One region of the Paenibacillus sp. FSL L8-0638 genome, then DNA from elsewhere that is predicted to be linked to it. Evidence: riboswitches for the same ligand, from Rfam matches in the RefSeq annotation. Region 1 holds a riboswitch; each other region holds the start of a gene.

Evidence for each region. A riboswitch is a leader RNA that binds a small molecule or an ion and turns the genes downstream of it on or off. The one in region 1 is predicted to bind glycine.
Region 2: it holds a riboswitch for glycine, as region 1 does, so the genes downstream of both, sdaAB (L-serine ammonia-lyase, iron-sulfur-dependent subunit beta) here and gcvT (glycine cleavage system aminomethyltransferase GcvT) in region 1, are expected to answer to the same signal.
Region 3: it holds a riboswitch for glycine, as region 1 does, so the genes downstream of both, MKY35_RS20190 (sodium:alanine symporter family protein) here and gcvT (glycine cleavage system aminomethyltransferase GcvT) in region 1, are expected to answer to the same signal.

Annotation. Positions count from the first base shown of each region.
Region 1 covers NZ_CP151960.1:4,343,987-4,348,458, reverse strand. The annotation lists gene gcvPA (aminomethyl-transferring glycine dehydrogenase subunit GcvPA) at 1-774, opposite strand, end outside; gene gcvT (glycine cleavage system aminomethyltransferase GcvT) at 902-2,002, opposite strand; glycine riboswitch at 2,179-2,370, opposite strand; gene gcvH (glycine cleavage system protein GcvH) at 2,672-3,064, shown strand; gene MKY35_RS19360 (PTS mannitol transporter subunit IICB) at 3,492-4,472, shown strand, end outside.
Region 2 covers NZ_CP151960.1:430,448-434,919, reverse strand. The annotation lists gene MKY35_RS01920 (DUF6359 domain-containing protein) at 323-1,912, opposite strand; glycine riboswitch at 2,239-2,332, shown strand; gene sdaAB (L-serine ammonia-lyase, iron-sulfur-dependent subunit beta) at 2,455-3,144, shown strand; gene sdaAA (L-serine ammonia-lyase, iron-sulfur-dependent, subunit alpha) at 3,134-4,033, shown strand; gene MKY35_RS01905 (Ig-like domain-containing protein) at 4,194-4,472, opposite strand, start outside.
Region 3 covers NZ_CP151960.1:4,561,845-4,566,316, reverse strand. The annotation lists gene MKY35_RS20200 (LacI family DNA-binding transcriptional regulator) at 1-818, opposite strand, end outside; partial or broken gene MKY35_RS20195 (family 1 glycosylhydrolase) at 1,063-1,512, shown strand; glycine riboswitch at 1,681-1,757, shown strand; glycine riboswitch at 1,776-1,870, shown strand; gene MKY35_RS20190 (sodium:alanine symporter family protein) at 2,030-3,448, shown strand; gene MKY35_RS20185 (iron-containing alcohol dehydrogenase) at 3,506-4,472, opposite strand, start outside.

The DNA of each region.
Region 1 (4,472 bases):
CGCGCCCTGTTTGCCGGGTGTCTCCAGCAAGCCAAGTGCCAGTGGGTTGGCACTGACGACCAAAAGACCTTTGTACGCATGGATGAGATCAGCCATCGGCTTCAGGTTTTCCACGGCTCCGAAAAAGTTGGGGCTTTGGACCAAAACAGCCGCGGTCTGTTCCGATACGGCCGCCGCTAACGCATCAGCATCCGTTACGCCGTCCGAACAGCCGATCTCCACGATGTCCAAATCCAATCCGCGTGCATAGGCTGCCAATACCTGACGTGCCTCCGGATGGACGGACCTTGATACGATAAGCTGTTTACGGCGGGTAGCTGCGGCGGACAGTGAGCCTGCTTCCGCCAGTGCAGTCGCTCCGTCGTACATGCTGGCATTAGCTACAGCCATGCCCGTCAATTCGCAAATATACGACTGAAATTCGAAAATGGCTTGTAGCTCGCCTTGGCTTACTTCCGGCTGATAGGGGGTGTAGGCTGTATAGAATTCCGAGCGTGAAATGATGTGCTGGATGACGGACGGAATATGATGATCATAAATTCCTGCGCCAAGGAAGCTGGCATGTGTGTCTGTATTGGCGTTGTGTCCGGCCAGATCGGCCAAGTGGCGGGTCAAGGCTTTCTCATCGAGTCGAGAAGAAAGAGGGAGTTCCCCTTGATATCGAATGGCCTCTGGAATGTCACTGAACAAATCATCAATGGATGATACACCGACCACACGCAGCATTTCGGTTTGATCCTGTTCAGTCATAGGGAGATAACGATGCTGCTTCATAGGTTCTGACTCCTTTCGAAAAGCAAAATTTTAAATCCGTAAATGAGCTAATAAAAAAGTGTGAGATGAGAAACCCGGAAGTTCATATCTGACATGTTTGCTTTATAGAAATGAAAAGAGTTTAAGATCAGCGTGGGCGCTTATAAAAGGGGGCTGCCACCACCTCGGCACGCAGGCGTTTGCCACGAATCTCAACCTCCAGCGGTGTGGAGAGGGCGCTAAAACGACTGTCCACCAAGGCGAGGCCCAGATTACGCTTCAAGGAGGGCGACTGAGTCCCCGTTGTGACCTCACCGATGTGTTGTCCTTCTGCGAATACCGGATAATGGGCGCGTGGGATACCGCGGTCCATCATTTCTAGCCCGATCAATTTACGAGGAACCCCTTGTTCTTTTTGACGCTGAAGTGCTTCTCTACCGATAAAATCTCCTTTATTCAGCTTGACGAAGAATCCTAGACCGGCTTCGAGTGGTGAAATCGTGGCAGATAACTCCTGCCCGTATAGCGGCAACCGTGCCTCAAAGCGTAGTGTATCCCGAGCACCAAGTCCAGCGGGAATCAGCCCATACGACTCACCGGAACGAAGCAAACCCTCCCATACGGCGGGTGCTTCCGCGGCAGGTACGTAAAATTCAAAACCGTCTTCGCCCGTATATCCGGTTCGTGAGACGAGTGCTTTTGCTCCGAACAATGGCACGTTCTCATGAAAGTGGAAAGATGCCAGATTCGTAATATCCGTATCTGCCACGGCTGCGGCAATACGTGCTGCTTCCGGTCCCTGCAATGCCAGCAATGCTATTGCATCAGACACATTCTCCATGTGAACGGATGCAGGCACATGACGAAGTAACCAATCCCAATCCTTATCAATGTTGGAGGCGTTCACAACGAGCATGTAGCGCTCCGGTCCTTTGCAGTAAACAAGCAGGTCGTCTACTACACCTCCATCGGGGTAACACAGGAGTGAATATTGTGCCTGACCTGGTTCCAACTGGCTGACATCATTCGTGGTCACCCTTTGTAGAAAAGCTTCGGCCTCTTTGCCTTCAACCAAAAACTCACCCATATGCGATACATCGAATAAACCCGCACGTTGCCGGACGGCCTCATGCTCCTTTTGAATGCCGCTAAACTGAACGGGGAGCTCCCAGCCTCCAAAGTCAATACAACGAACCCCAGACTGCGTCTCGTAGGACGAATATAGCGGTGTTTTTCGCAAATTAGTCATGTTTCCACTCCTATCCGGTTTAATCGGCTAAACAAAAAAGACAGGCCGAAAAAAACGTATAGACAGCAGTCTATACTCTTTTTTCAGCTCTGTCCTTGATACCAGAAAGTTACCCCGGTATGTACCGGGTTTCCTCTTGGGTGATCCGCTCCAATAGCGAATGCTCTCCAGAGATGCGTCCGGCAGAGGTCCTTTTGCCTGAGAGATTCACCTGCAATGCAGGCTTACTCCTTCGGCGCTACCTTCGGGATCAGCAGTATATTACCTGGCTTTGCAGATAACAACTTGATCCGATTCGCGTGCACAACTGTCTCACAAGCGGCAACAGCTATGCGAATCTTTTTGGCAGTCTCTCCCTCTGCGTTCATCCGCGTTTGCAGTTGTCGGGGTGTTTCCCAAAGTATTTGCTATAACCCATTAATACGCAAATTCATTCAAAATGTCAATAAAAATGTCATCAAAAACAATAGAACAAACATTTAATATATAAATAAGGATATGTAAGCGTTTGTTATAAATTATTATATTTTTATATAGAGCGCTATAGGAGGTGATATGAAGTATTTTTGTTAGTATTATTGACATGAGTGTTCTTATTGTCATAATCTTAACCTGTCTAATACAGGTGAGCAAATGTGATTTTATTCATATGGAAGTGAGGGGAACAGAATGGGTGAAGTGAAGCAGCAACTTTGGTATACAGACGAACATGAGTGGGTTCAGCGGACAGAGAATGGAACGGTGCGGATTGGTATTACAGACTTTGCACAGCATCAACTGGGTGATATTGTTTTTGTAGAATTACCTGAGGCGGGAGTAACGATTGAGCAGGGAGCGGAGATCGGTACGATTGAATCGGTGAAGACGGTATCCGACCTTTTTGCTCCGGTGACGGGAACCATATTAAAAGTGAATGAAGCGCTGGAAGGTACACCTGAGCTAGTGAATGAATCTCCTTATGACAAAGGTTGGATGGTCGAAGTAGAGATGGATAAAGATGTGGAGGAAGCATTGGGCAAACTACTGTCGGCGGATCAGTATGAGCAGTTGATTTCGGAGTAATAAATAGAGCAATGCAGCATGAAATAATAGCGTGTTATTCGGAATTTTATATTGATTTTTAATTGAATAAGAGCATCGTTAGTTTGCTCGATTTTTGTATAAAATAGTCGCTATGATTTGACGTAGCGGCTATTTTTTTGTCTTTTTTTTGCAAACGTAATTACGTGTGTTGTTCTGATATAGAGGGTTGTCCCCATATAGGAATCATACATAATCCAGCGCGGTTTTTCGACTAATTTCTATAGCTACAGGTCATATTAAGAAGAATTATGCAGGTATAATATCTTCCCGGATAATTTAAATTTAAATGTTGTCATCAACGTTCATGACGAAAGTACGTTTTCATTTCGTTGATGAAGATAGCGCTGTCATTTAGTATGAATTTTAAGAAAAGGTAGTGATGCTTACCTACAAGGAGGATTTGAATATGAGTACATTGGACGCAAAGCCAAGTTCAAAAGGAGGCACTCGTGTCGCCGTACAGCGTTTTGGCCGTTTTCTTAGCGGTATGGTTATGCCCAATATGGGAGCCTTTATTGCGTGGGGGTTGATTACGGCACTCTTTATTCCGACCGGATGGTTCCCGAACGAAGGTTTTGCACAGTTGGTTGATCCGATGAAAAATTATTTGTTGCCGCTGCTGATCGGTTATACAGGGGGCACGATGATTCACGGACAGCGTGGAGGTGTGATCGGTGCCATCATGACGATGGGTGTCATAGTAGGAGCCGATATCCCGATGTTCCTGGGCGCGATGGTAGCTGGTCCGCTGGCTGCGTGGATATTGAAGAAGTTCGACAAGGCCATTGAAGGCAAAGTCAGATCAGGCTTTGAAATGCTGGTCAATAATTTTTCGGCCGGGATTATCGGTGCCATTCTAGCACTGCTTGCCCATGTGGCGATCGGCCCGGTTGTACAAATGATCAGTCAAGTGTTGTCGGCAGGGGTACAGTTCCTCGTGAACGCGGGGCTATTGCCGCTTGTCAACCTCATTATTGAGCCCGGAAAAGTATTATTTTTAAACAACGCGCTGAATCACGGAGTATTGAGTCCGATTGCGTTGGAGGAAGCTGCAAGAACAGGCAAATCCGTACTGTTCATGCTGGAATCCAACCCTGGGCCGGGGCTTGGTATTTTGCTGGCCTACTGTCTGTTCGGTAAAGGCTCTGCGAAGTCGTCAGCTCCTGGCGCAGTCATCATTCATTTTTTCGGCGGGATTCATGAAATTTATTTCCCTTATATTTTGATGAAGCCGATTCTGATTCTTGCAGCTATAGCTGGCGGTGTTGTGGGAACCTTCTGTTTCATGTTGACAGGTGCCGGACTGGTTGCTGCCCCTTCACCGGGTAGTATCATCGCCTATTTTCTAATGACGCCAAAAGGTGGATATTTGCCAATGCTGAGCGGG
Region 2 (4,472 bases), 2.0 Mb from region 1:
CTTCCTCCATTCTCCATGGTCTTGTCTCGCTTATTCTCACCATGTTTGATGTTTAAAACCTCTCATGAACATTACATACTGTTTTTGTCGGAATAATTTGAATACATCCTATCACCAGTATATGGATATATCAATTAAGATTATGCTATCAACATCATTTAAAAAATCAATGATCCAGCAATAGTGCGGCCTTTCTGGCACAAAATGTAATGAAATAACCAACCACAGGTTAATTTTCATCACAAAAAAAGTCGCCTGATCCCTCAGCAGGGATCAAACGACTAACTAACCCAAGCTCACATTGAGCTCCTGACAATATAATTTACGAAGCCGCTCCATAGGAGCCAGACTTGAATGTTCTAGGATCGTACCATTTGTAGCCTGCTGCCGGAGCAGACCAAGGCTCAGGTTGCGGTTCCGTGGAAGCCGCTGGTTCCTCGAATGGCAGAAGCTTCGTTGGTTGATCCAGAGTCAAACCTGCCACATCAGACAATTTCGTGTAGTCCTGCTTCCATGCAAGCCATTGAACCGTTTGCACCAGGAAGGTGGAATCATCCACTTCTTTGAAGCCATCATATGTCTTCTTCGACTGTCCGTTTTCCTCACGCACATATTTCGGTGTAGCATCTTCTACAGGGGAAGAATCACCGATGAATGCCGCCTTGCCTTGGCCTACCTTGGAGATAGCGGCATAAGGTCCTTCCGCACGGCCCCCGCCGTTATAAACACCCTGATCTACCGCATTCCCCCATTTTTTCGTGCCTGAAGGGATATAAGCAATGCCTTTAGCCTTGGTGGGATCAATAATAGCCAGCGTAGATCCTGCATGCATGGCAATCGAGCGCACACCCTTGGTAATACCGAAAGATTGATCTGCGGCTACAATGTCGGTAGCATTCACATCACCGAGCGCATTGTAACGGAAACGAACGCCAAAGTTGGCCGCCAGCCAATCGGAGCTTGTTAATCCTTGCATTGCCGGTGATGCAGCTTCTTCTGCAGTCATGCCTTTGGCCGGATTAGTATAGGCTCCACGACGGTAGCCATTCATAACCTCGGAGGAATCCCAACGGTTTTTGTTACGATCTGCATTATAATGATCGGAGATGAAGAAGACGCTCCCTCCGCTATTCACGTATTGCAGCAGGGCAGCCTGCTCGGATGCCTTAAAGGCAACATTCGCTTCACCAATAATGAACACATCATATTGGCGCAGCTTATCATATGTTATGGCCTGCTCTCCATAAGTAAAAGGAATAGGACGATTTAATGGGTCTACCGTAAAGCCTACATTACGCAGTCCATTGGCAAAGTCGGAGAAGGCGCCTTCAATGACCCAATCTGCTGCACCAGCGGTCTGTGCGTGCGTATTATCGAACAGCACCTTTTTGCCTTTTCCATCCGGCAGTGTAGCACCAGGTTGACCCGGGTTGCCAGGTTCACCTGGTTCCCCCGGCTCGCTTCCGCTCACCAGTTCAACAGCGCTTGGGCTTTTCACTCCACCAAAATTATTGTAGGCGCCAAGTGTACCCGTCACACGAATTTTGCTGCCGATCAGCTCAGGATGGCCTGACAGTCCAAATTGCCCTCTGTACGCGGATGTCAGCTGTACATCCAATAGATTAGAAGTGCTACGTTCATTAGCCTGGTCAGCAATCAGTACGTTAAAATCATTCGCAAACGGAGAAGAAAAGTTAGCCGTTTTCGATCCGGTAGCATGTCCGACGATATAACCTTCTACCGTCACCGTACCTCCACTGCTTTGGCCCTGAAGTGCTTCGGCTACTGTCAATGCTCCCTCTGCCTTGACCTGACCGAACGGAACGAAGATCCCGATCAGCAGTGATGCGATCGCTGCTAGATGCAGCATCCCTTTTAAGCGTGAACCTGTGAACCGCAAGCCTTTTACCATACGTCAATATCCCTCCTATGATTTCCATAAATGTACTTGTCCTCTATCAGATTAGCCGCCAATCTTCTAATTCCTTCCTGATTTCATCCATAATTATGTAAACTTTAATCTTTTTTATTGGAAATGCACCTGTTTATGTAAAAATTAAACCCTGTGATTGACACCGAGCACGTCATACATTACGCTAAGAAAGACATGTAGAACGGTATACGCGAATGAAGATGACGGGAGAGTCTGTCCAGGGGGCTTACACTCTGGCGGCACCGAAGGAGCAAGACGCCAGCACCCGGCTGGCGGATAATCTCTCAGGTCCATGTATCGTCATCTGACGCAACTCTGGAGAGAGCGCAAGCCACCCAAGGGGTAAGGCGGTAAGAACACCGCACGAAACTCTCAGGTAACGAGGACAGAGATAAGGGAAACTTCCTTATCCTGTCCTTTTTTGTGCTCACATTGTGCGTCAGCATTAGGAACCGTCATAACCGCGCAAAGACGCGGAAATACCATATAGTATAGTATTAGAACATACAGGGGGCCACACCATGCGTTTCAAAGATGTATTTTCTATTATCGGCCCGGCCATGACCGGACCTTCCAGTTCACACACCGCAGGCGCGGTGCGACTAGCACGCGTTGCCCGGCACTGGCTCGGGGCGCAGCCTGACCGTGCCCGTATGACACTGTACGGCTCCTTTGCCGATACGTATAAAGGACACGGTACAGATCTGGCGCTCATCGCAGGACTGCTTAATTACGATACGGACGATCATCGGATTCCGGATGCCGAGCAATGGGCTGAGCAAGCCGGGATGGCCGTGGAATTCGCCGTCAGTGGACTCCCCGCTCCTCATCCGAACACCGTCTGTTTCGAGTTGTGGAAGGGCGAGGATCAGCGCACACTGCTGGGCTCCTCCATCGGCGGCGGCAGCATCCATGTCCAGCAACTCAACGAATTCCGGGTCAATCTGACCGGGGAGCTGCCTACGCTGGTGCTTCTCCACTCGGATAAGCCCGGTACATTGGGCGCAATAACTTCAGCGCTGGGCGCGGCCCACATTAACATTGCCTATATGCACGTAGATCGCAAAGGCCGGGATGGTGAAGCACTCACCGCCATTGAAACGGACAGTTCTGCTCCAGCTGAACTGATTTCAGAACTGCGTTCTTTACCTCATATGTATGAAATTAAGATGATTAATTTGAAAAAAGGAGCTGAATCCGATGCGGTTTAGCCATCTGCATGAAATCAGCGCTTTATGCGCTGAAGAATCCACCACGATTGGCCGCTTGATGATTCAAGAGCAGGTACAAGAAACGAATACAACGGAGGAAGAAATCTTTCGCCAAATGTCTGATTATTATGAAGTCATGAAGGAAGCCGTTCATCGCGGTCAGACACAAGACACCGTATCCCGCAGTGGATTGACGGGCGGAGACGGCAAGCGCCTAGCGGAGTATCTGCGGTCAGGGGAAACCTGCTCCGGTGATGCCTCCGCGCTCGCCATGGCTTATGCCCTCTCCGTGTCGGAGGTTAATGCATCCATGGGTCGCATTGTCGCCACGCCTACCGCAGGCTCATGTGGGGTTATCCCTGGTGTGTTCATCAGTGCACAGGAGCGGTTCGGCTGGGATGATGAGCATATGGTGAACGGCCTGTTCGCCGCTGGAGCCATTGGCTACGTGATCGCCAACAACTCTTTCATTTCTGGCGCGGAGGGAGGCTGTCAGGCTGAGATTGGCTCAGCCATCGGGATGGCCGCTGGTGCTATGGTCGAGCTGCGCGGTGGTACGCCTGAACAGGCTGTTCACGCCGTAGGCCTCGCTCTTAAGAACACGCTCGGCCTAATCTGCGACCCCGTCGCCGGACTCGTGGAGATTCCGTGCATCGTGCGCAACGGCCTGGGAGCCGTGACTGCGCTTGCCGCAGCGGACATGGCTTTGGCGGGTGTGCGCAGCGCTATTCCGTCTGACGAAGTCATTGACGTGATGCTTGAAGTCGGCAGCGCGATGCCGTCGAAGCACCGCGAGACCGCCAAAGGCGGCTTGGCTCAGACGCCGACCGGCAAGCGTTTGACCGAATCACTTACACGCAACGCATCAATCAAGAAGAATAAGTCGTAATTTCTAAGCTTTAAACCAATTACTTTACCTCTATAAAACAAGGCGACTACCTCCCCCCTACATTGTCCTAGGGAAAGAGAATTCGCCCTTATAAAGAAAAGAGCAAGCATATCGTCGCTGGACGTATGCTTGCTCTTTTTCTTTTTAGTCGGGTTACAGATTACTGAACGGTTACCTGTATCTTCGTCATTTTACCTGCATATTTCACAGTAATTACTGCTTTGCCCTTGCCCTGTGCCTTAATGTTACCGTCTTTGACGGTCGCCACAATAATTCTGGACGAGGACCAGACAGCCGGTTTGGAAACATCCTTCTCCGACTCATCCTTATACGTGGCTGTAGCCGTAACCTTAGCCAGCTGTCCTGCCTTCAAATTCAAGGCGACTTCGTCTGTTTGCAAATATTTAAGCGTATCAACATCTACAGGTACGCTGATTAT
Region 3 (4,472 bases), 220 kb from region 1:
GTGTTATCAAACCCAACAATCGCCAGATCTCCCGGTACGTTCAGCCGTTGTCTGCGTGCTTCGCAGAGAATGCCCACGGCTACATAATCGTTAGCACATAAAATAGCCTCTGGGAATTCCCCCCGATGCTGTAACAAATCCCGTACGACCTGTTCGCCATCACGGATATTATAAATTGAAGAGTGATTCCAGTGTTGCAACACTGGCAGATTGTGCTCACTCATGATCTGTTCATAGGCTCGTTGTCTGCTATGGGTATTGATGCTGCTCGGACGGCCAAAAGCATTGGCTATACGAGTATAGCCTTTTTGTATCAAATGCTTTAGTGCTAGCATGTAACCTTCATATTGATCCATTGCCACGGAGCGAATATCGGTATGCTCCATTCGTTGCCAGGCCACGATTGGGCCATATTTACAATAGGTACTCAAAAAATCAGTGTCATTCACGCAGGAAATGATGACCAGCGCGTCGACTCTTTTTCTTTTTAAATCTTCAAAAGCTTGAAGCTCTTTCTTTTTGTCTTCTCCCGAAGTATAAATAATGGTCTGGAATTCATATTGTCCGGCGATTTCTACAAAGCTGTCCAGAAAAGCAAGAACAATTTCATTAATCGTTGAAGTGATGATACCAATCTGAAGCGTCTGACCCTTGGATAGGGAAATGGCATTCCGATTAGGAACATAATCTAATTCCTGCATGATTTTCAAAATCTTAGCTCTTGTTTCATGACTGACATGGGGGGACTGATTTAATACTCTGGATACCGTAGCCTTAGAAAAGCCCGCCAGTTTTGCAATTTGATCAAGATTCGACATGGAGCTTCTCCTCACATAAGAAAAAATACTTGACATGAAACGCGTTACAACGATTAGGATGCTTATGAGGGCATTACGTCTATTTTAAAGCATCTGTCAATGCATTTCAAAGGAGAACGGTTACCGTTAGGTATGGATTCACATTTGCAGCATTTGATGGGATTACTTAGGCCAAAGTAAAAATCTTATATACGGAAAGAGGTCTTTATACCATGACGATGTATCGGCAGGTCCAGAAGGCGAGAAAGCAGCAGGAAACCTGATTGGTGGCGTGAAAAACCCGTATCTGCAGTCCTCCGACTGGGGATGGCAGATCGATCCGATCGGCCTGCGTGTTACACTGAATACGTTTTATGATCGCTATCAAAAGCCGCTGTTCATCGTGGAAAATGGCTTGGGTGCATATGATAAGGTGGAGGAAGATGGCTCTGTGCATGACACATATCGCATTGATTACTTGCGTCAGCATATTGCCCAAATGAAGGAAGCGATTGCCGACGGTGTTGATCTGATTGGTTACACCAGCTGGGGCCCTATCGACCTCGTGAGCATGTCTACTTCCGAAATGTCCAAGCGCTACGGATTTATTTACGTTGATCTGGATGATGACGGAAACGGAACGCTCAAACGCTCCAAAAAAGACTCTTTTAACTGGTATAAAAATGTGATAGCAACCAATGGTGAAGAATTGTAATTTCATATCGTCTCGGGCGGGTATAGCAGAGGACATCCTAAGGATGCGATCTGCTGTACCCGCTTTTTTGATAGACTCAATAATAATATTTCAGAGGGCTTCACAAACTTTTCACTTGTAATAAGCTGAAAGTTTTCTGTATAATGAATAAAAATTTCATATGTCTGGTTGATGTTTGCGGGAGATGGAACGAAAGTTCCGACCGAAGGGGCAAAACTCTCAGGTGCTTAGGCTGTTTACAGCCACAAGCGGGGACCGTAAACGGACAGAACTCTGGAGAGACCCTTAATTGGGCGCCGAAGGTGCACCGCAGAGAACATCTGCTTAAACTCTCAGGCAAAAGGACAGAGACGCGAATAACCTGTGACAGGGAATGCCCTAGGCTTTTTTATGAGCTATTAGAGGCAGAAACCTGCACATGATGGTTGTATTTTTTCGTGCCTTTAACCTCTCCAGGAGTCGAATCAGCTGATTTGACTCTTTTTTGTTTTCTAATATGCTGGAGGAGCGGGTTGAAATGAATTTGGTACATGTGTTAGAAGCGATTAGCAGTTGGATATGGGGGGCGCCTCTCATCATTCTTGTCATGGGAACGGGGTTGTGGCTGACCATACGTCTGAAAATGTTGCAGGTATTCCGCCTGCCCCTGGCGATCAAGCTGATCGGTAAGGCCCCGAATGAAGGCAGCGGGGATGTAAGTAGTTTTGCGGCTTTGAGTACGGCGCTAGCGGCTACAGTTGGCACAGGAAGTATTGTCGGCGTAGCGACAGCCATTAAGCTGGGCGGGCCGGGTGCCTTGTTCTGGATGGTCGTTGCAGCCTTTTTTGGGATGGCGACGAAATATGCGGAAGGTGTACTTGCAGTAAAATACCGGGTGAAGGATCGGAATGGACAATTTTCCGGCGGCCCGATGTATTATATTGAGAAAGGTCTAGGACGTCGTTTTAAACCGCTGGCGATGCTGTTTGCTTTTTCGGGCATGCTGGTAGCGTTGTTCGGGATTGGAACGTTTCCGCAGGTCAAAGCGATTGTATCTTCGACGGAAAACAGTTTTGGCGTTCCGCCCATTGTAACGGCATTGATTATAGCTATCCTTACTGGACTGGTTACTATTGGAGGACTCAAAAGCATTGCCAAGGTATCGACGAAGGTCGTTCCTTTTAAAACAGGCTTGTACGTACTGATCTGTCTCATCGTACTGATTCGGTTTGCTGACCAGCTTCCTGCCGCAATTGCGCTGGTGCTCCATTCGGCATTTTCAACTACATCTGCAACGGGCGGATTTGCCGGAGCTACGATTATGCTGGCGATGCGAAGTGGGGTAGCCAGAGGTATTTTTGCCAATGAGGCCGGATTGGGGAGCGCACCGATTGCAGCCGCAGCTGCCAAAACCAAATGGCCTGCGGAGCAAGGGCTGATTTCCATGACAGGCGTGTTTATTGATACGATGGTTATTTGTGTGATGACCGGGTTGACGCTACTGGTTAGCGGTGTATGGAGCGGGCCTACCGATGCGGGCCTGATGACTCAGCAAGCATTTTCCAGCGCATTCCCGCTGGGGGCAGAACTGCTCACAATTATTCTGATTATGTTCGCGTTCACCACCATGCTCGGCTGGAACTATTACGGGGAACGCTGTGTTGAATACTTACTTGGCGTCAAGTGGATTAAGCCATACCGTTATCTGTTCATTCTACTCGTTGGCGGGGGCGCGTTCATTAAACTGGATGCGATTTGGCTGCTGGCAGATATCTTTAACGCAATGATGGCTTTCCCGAACCTGATTGCACTGCTCGGCTTATCAGGAATTGTCGTTGCAGAAACCCGAACCTATATGGATTCTCTGAATTCTAGTAAGAAAAAGGGCATTCTTGCAGGTGCCAGTGTAGGGGCAGCTATCCAAGTAGAAGAAAAGGGACACACGGTTAATTCATAAATTTCAAAAGGGAGTGCCCTCAGCCATCACAGGCTTGAGGACACTCCCTTTTAATTGTTATAACGATGCGCGTAAAATAGCTAAAATATCTTCTTGATTCAGCTTTTTATAATTACCGAAGCCTCCATATTCCATTTCACGGGCTGCAATGGTTGCGATTTTTTCCAATTGCTCATCATTAATATTGTAATCGGCCAGGGTGGAAGGGGCACCGAGACTTGTCCAGAATGCACTAAGACGGTCAATACCCTCCAAAGCGATTTCTCTATCTGTTTTATCTACGGTGTCTAAGTCAAACATGCTGAGCATCAGCCGTTTCATGCGTGCAGCATCCTGATCCACCGTATGTCTCATCCAGTTGGGGAATAGGATCGCCAGACCGCCAGCATGAGGAATATCATATACAGCAGATAATGCATGTTCAATCGTATGCGAAGCCCAGTCCCCGAAGTAGCCCATTTGCAGTGTTCCGTTAAGAGCAATCGTTCCGGCATATAAAATCGTTTCGCGATGCTCGTAGTTGTGCAAATCCTCCAACAGCTTAGGTGCAGTTTCGATTACGGTTTGCAGCACGGAAAAGCACATACGATCTTGCAACGGTGTATTTTTTACATTGTGAAAATACTGTTCAAATACATGGCTCATCATATCCACCATGCCATATACCGTCTGATCACGTGGCACAGAGAAGGTGTTTTTTGGGTCCAGAATTGAGAATTTCGGATGCGTCACCGCGCTGCCCCATACGTATTTTTCGTTTGTTTCCCAGTTGGTGATAACAGAATCTGGATTCATTTCTGAACCGGTAGCGGCGAGTGTGAGGATGGTACCGAATGGCAGAGCCTGGGTAGGCATGTGCTTTTTGTTGATAATATCCCACACATCGCCGTCATATTCAGCCCCTGCTGCGATGGCTTTGGTGCAATCAATAACGCTTCCGCCGCCTACTGCAAGTAAGAAGTCGATTTTTTTGTTTCGGCAAATGTCGATGCCCTTCTTAACGGTGGACAACCGCGGATTCGGT